2 regions of the Microbacterium sp. NPDC087592 genome follow, and region 1 is predicted to be linked to the other one. Evidence: predicted binding sites of a transcription regulator. Region 1 holds the regulator's gene; the other holds the start of a gene.
What was found. The regulator LexA, encoded in region 1, represses DNA repair genes until DNA is damaged. The targets are predictions, from matches to a motif close to TCGAACANNTGTTCGA.
Positions count from the first base shown of each region.

Region 1 (2,464 bases):
CGTCCGCGGTTCCAGCTAATCCAGGCGACGCGGCCGCCGTCGGGCGAGAGTGCGGGGTGAGCGAAGAAGCCGTCGCCCTCGGCGATCACGCGAACTCCGGACGCGTCTTCCGCGGCGGAACCGTCGATCGGGATCTCGACGATCGCGCGGGTATGCGGCGCGGTCGACAGATCTTCGCGCACGGCGAGCAGACGGCCTCCCTGCACGCGCAGACCGCCGTGCGCGGGACCCACCGGTGTCAGCGGGACGGGCTCGGCACCGGCGACCAGTCGATGGACGCGCTGATCGCCGGCATCGACGAAGTACAGGACGCCTGCGGGATCGACGGTCCATGCCCCACCGCCATACTCGTGCACCCGGGAGCGAGCTCCCCAGGGGGAGGGGAGGATCTCGGCTCCGGAAGAGCTCCGCACCGTGACCCGCCCCTTCTCGGCGGGCACGGATTCTCCCCACCAGATCTCGGAGCCGACGAAGCGCGCCCCGTCGATGCGCGGGGAGGATGCCGCGACGGAGGCTGCGGAGAACGGAGAGGGCCAGGAACCGTGAGGCGACGACATGCATCGAGCCTATGGCTGACGTCAGACGGCGCGCAGCACCGCCACGACCTTGCCGAGCACCACGGACTCATCGCCGAGGATGGGCTCGAAAGAGGAGTTTCGGGGGAGGAGCCAGGTGTGGCCGTCGCGACGGCGCAGCACCTTGACCGTGGCCTCGCCGTCAAGCATCGCGGCCACGATCTCGCCGTTCTCCGCATTGTTCTGCGAGCGCACGACGACCCAGTCGCCGTCGCAGATCGCGGCGTCGATCATCGACTCGCCCGAGACCTTGAGCATGAAGAGGTCTCCCTTGCCCACCAGTTGCCGGGGGAGAGGGAAGATCTCCTCCACCTGCTGATCGGCGGTGATCGGCACGCCGGCGGCGATGCGACCGACCAGGGGCACGAGCGCCGCGTCGCCGACCGGAGTCGCAACGTCGGCGGGGTTCTCGCCGCTGGCGCCGGGGAGATCGATCAGGACCTCCATGGCACGGGTCTTGCCGGGGTCGCGTCGCAGGTAGCCGCTCAGTTCGAGCTGACCGAGTTGGTGGGTCACGCTCGACAGCGACTTCAGGCCGACGGCGTCTCCGATCTCCCGCATGCTCGGCGGGTAGCCGTGATGAGCGATGGAGTTCTGGATGACCTCGAGGATCGCCATCTGCTTGGGGCTCAGGCTCTTGCGGCGTCGCGTCCGCGGTGCCTCCGACTCGGGGGCCGAGTTCTCGCTCATGGTGCTCCTTAAGTGCGGTGTTCCGACGTCGCTCTTCGAATGTCGGAGGCCCGTGGTGTGGTGTTCTCATCGAAACCGTATCCGAGAAACGGCCCGATCTGGAAGATCTGTTCGAGCGTGTCGGCAGAATCGTGCATCCGGTTTCGAAGACAACTTGACAGATGTTCGAACTCGAAGATATCTTCGGTACGTAGCTTCGCATTCACGGCTCCCGGCCGAGGCGGGAATGCGAACGCTACGCCAACTTCCCCGGCAGCTTCACCGCTCCGGGACAGGCTAAGGAGCACCACATGAGCAGCATCGGCTTCAGCACCGCGGCAGTCATTCCGGCGTCGACCCGTCCTGCGACGCGACTCCGTCTGACCACGCGCGGTCGCGCCGTGCTGCTGGGGTTCGCCTCCGTGCCGCTCGCGATCGGCATCGCCTTCGCCGCACTCAGCGGTGGCAGTGCGATCGCCTCGGGCGCAGACACGGCAGCCGTCAGCGTCGAGACCGTGACCGTCATGCCCGGTGACACTCTCTGGTCGATCGCCACCGGTGTCGCCCCCGGTGCCGACCCGCGCGACGTCATCGGTGAGATCAGCCGCATGAACCTGCTGCGTGGCGGTGAGCTCCAGATCGGCCAGACGCTCGCCATCCCGGCCCAGTACGTGGATTGATCCCGTCGCGCCCGAGCTGCGGCAACTTTGCGTCATCGACTCGGGGTGCCGCTTAACATTGGAAGGGTGACCCTCTCCCTCAACGATCTCCCGCTACGCGACGATCTTCGCGGACTGACTCCGTACGGCGCTCCTCAGGCACCGCTCCCGATCGCCCTCAACGTGAACGAGAACACGCATCCCATTCCGGACGCGGTGGCGAGCGACATCCTCGACGACATCGCGCTCGCGATCCGTGATGTGAACCGTTATCCCGACCGGGAGTTCACCACTCTTCGCGAGTCGTTCGCAGAGTATCTGGGTCACGGCCTCACCCCGGAGCAGATCTGGGCGGGCAACGGCTCGAACGAGGTGCTCCAGCACATCCTGCAGGCCTTCGGCGGCCCCGGGCGCACGGCTTTCGGTTTCGCGCCGACCTACTCGATGTACCCGCTCATCGCACAGGGCACGGGCGCGCGGTGGATCCCCGGGACGAGGCAGCCCGACTACACGATCACACCGGAGGAGGCAGCGGAGCAGGTGCGCACCGCGGACCCCGAC
Region 1 is NZ_JBIUWT010000004.1:250,695-253,158, forward strand. It holds gene ACIOTO_RS19420 (prolyl oligopeptidase family serine peptidase) at 1-557, opposite strand, end outside; gene lexA (transcriptional repressor LexA) at 579-1,265, opposite strand; gene ACIOTO_RS19430 (LysM peptidoglycan-binding domain-containing protein) at 1,556-1,924, shown strand; gene ACIOTO_RS19435 (histidinol-phosphate transaminase) at 1,991-2,464, shown strand, end outside.

Region 2 (2,464 bases), on a different contig from region 1:
TCGACGACCGGCATCGCCGGCCCGGATTCCCCCGACGGCCAGCCGGTGGGAACGGTGCACGTCGGGATCGTGACGCCCGACGGCTCGTCGACGAAGGCGCTGCACCTGCAGGGTGACCGTGATTCGATCCGCGCTCTGACGGTGGTGGCGGCTCTCCAAACATTGCTCGAGTTCGTCCAGGAATAGTGACGGTCCGATGTCGGTTATTACGGATGTGCTCACATTCAAACCACAGAGTGCAGGGGTAGATTTCGGGCAGGTCAGGGGTACTAGACTGGCTGTCTCATCGGGGGAGACCTCGAACGATCACATGGGGAGGAGGTTCCGATGATTCTTGTACGACAGGAAATCGGCGATGTGCTGAGGGACTTCCGCCTGCAGAAGGGGCGCACGCTCCGGCAGGTCGCGAGCAAAGCGTCGGTGGCGCTCGGCTACCTCAGTGAGGTCGAGCGGGGCCAGAAGGAGGCGTCGAGCGAGATCCTCGCATCCGTCGCCGATGCTCTCGACGTGCCCATCTCGACGATCATGCGTGAGGTCGGGGACCGTATCTCTGTACTCGAGGGCATTCAGGTCTTCCCGGATGTCGTTCCGGACGACCTCGTCGCGTCGGTCGAGCCTCAGCTCTCGCTGCACTGAGCTTCGCATGCGGGTGAGCGATGCGTCGTAGCGAGTTCCTTCGCGCCGTCGACACCGAGTTCCAGGCGCGAGCCTCGTCATTGGTGAACGACCTCGGGCTTTCAGCCTTGCGTGGCCGTACGGCGCTCGAAGCTCTGGAAGACGGCACGCCGCCGCGGGAGATCTGGTTGGCGCTCTGCGCAGAGATGGATGTTCCGGAGAACCGTCGGCACGGCGTCGGACGGCAGGAGCCGCGAGGGCGTTGAGCCCTGGAGGGTGTCCGCAGGTTACGGGACACGACCTGTGATGATCGGCGTGTCGTCGAAGATCTGTTCGAAGCGGGCGTAGTCTTCTGCACAAGTGGTTCAGGGAATCTGTTCTCCACGGTATGCGAGCTCTCGGCGTCGATGTCGGTGGCCTCTCCTACGGTGGAAACAAGCCGAAGAGCCATTACGCCTTGTCGGAGAGTTCCTCCCAACCGGGAGAGCCGCGACAGCCTACAGGCGGCACCACGCGCGCAGAAGGAGCAGACCATGCCATCACCCGCCGACCGCGAGAAGTCCCTCGAGACCGCACTCGCCCAGATCGATCGTCAGTTCGGAAAGGGCTCGGTCATGCGGCTGGGCAGCGATGAGCGCGCCCCCGTGGCCGTCATCCCTACCGGCTCCATCGCCCTCGACGTCGCCCTCGGCGTCGGAGGTCTCCCGCGTGGCCGCATCGTCGAGATCTACGGACCTGAGTCCTCGGGTAAGACGACGCTGACATTGCACGCGATCGCGAACGCGCAGCGTGGCGGTGGCATCGCAGCCTTCATCGATGCCGAGCACGCGCTCGACCCCGACTACGCGGCGAAGCTCGGCGTCGATATCGACGCGCTTCTCGTCTCTCAGCCCGACACCGGCGAGCAGGCGCTCGAGATCGCCGACATGCTCGTGCGTTCCGGTGCCATCGACCTCATCGTCATCGACTCCGTCGCGGCGCTCGTGCCTCGTGCGGAGATCGAGGGCGAGATGGGTGACTCGCATGTGGGCCTGCAGGCACGTCTCATGTCGCAGGCGCTGCGCAAGCTCACCGGTGGTCTGAGCCAGACGAACACGACCATGATCTTCATCAACCAGCTCCGCGAGAAGATCGGTGTCTTCTTCGGATCACCCGAGACGACCGCCGGTGGTAAGGCGCTGAAGTTCTACGCCTCTGTCCGCATGGACATCCGCCGTATCGAGACGCTGAAGGACGGCACCGACGCGGTAGGAAACCGCACCAGGGTCAAGGTCGTGAAGAACAAGATGGCCCCGCCCTTCAAGCAGGCGGAGTTCGACATCCTCTACGGTGTCGGTATCTCTCGCGAGGGCAGCCTGATCGACTTCGGCGTCGAACACGCCATCGTGAAGAAGTCGGGCTCGTGGTACACCTACGATGGCGACCAGCTGGGGCAGGGCAAGGAGAACGCACGGACTTTCCTGCTCAACAACCCCGACATCGCGCTGGCGATCGAGACGCAGATCAAGCAGAAGCTCGGCATCGGCGGACCAGCCGCCGTGCCTGCTGCAGCAGACGAGCTCGCTGAGCGTCGTCCGGCCTGATGAGTGACACTCGTGGGGGCGATCCCGACCGGATCGCCCCCATCATTCCGCTCTTCGGACACGCCGTGAAGAAGGCCGAGCCGCTTGCTGTCGCTCCTGGCGGCGATGACCTCTCAGACGACTCTTCCGCGGGCCCCGGTGACGCAGGCCAGTGGCGGTCCACATGGGATGCGCGAGGGCGCACCTCTCGCGCCGAAAGTCGGCCCCAGTCCGGCAGCCCCAGCGACCGTCATCCCGCCCGTGGGGCGTCAGCCCGAGCTGGGTCG
Region 2 is NZ_JBIUWT010000003.1:252,219-254,682, forward strand. It holds gene ACIOTO_RS17535 (CinA family protein) at 1-186, shown strand, start outside; gene ACIOTO_RS17540 (helix-turn-helix domain-containing protein) at 328-636, shown strand; gene ACIOTO_RS17545 (DUF3046 domain-containing protein) at 657-881, shown strand; gene recA (recombinase RecA) at 1,149-2,198, shown strand.
Region 2: a site for LexA is predicted at 937-952, ahead of recA (recombinase RecA). Genes of this name have one in related genera too.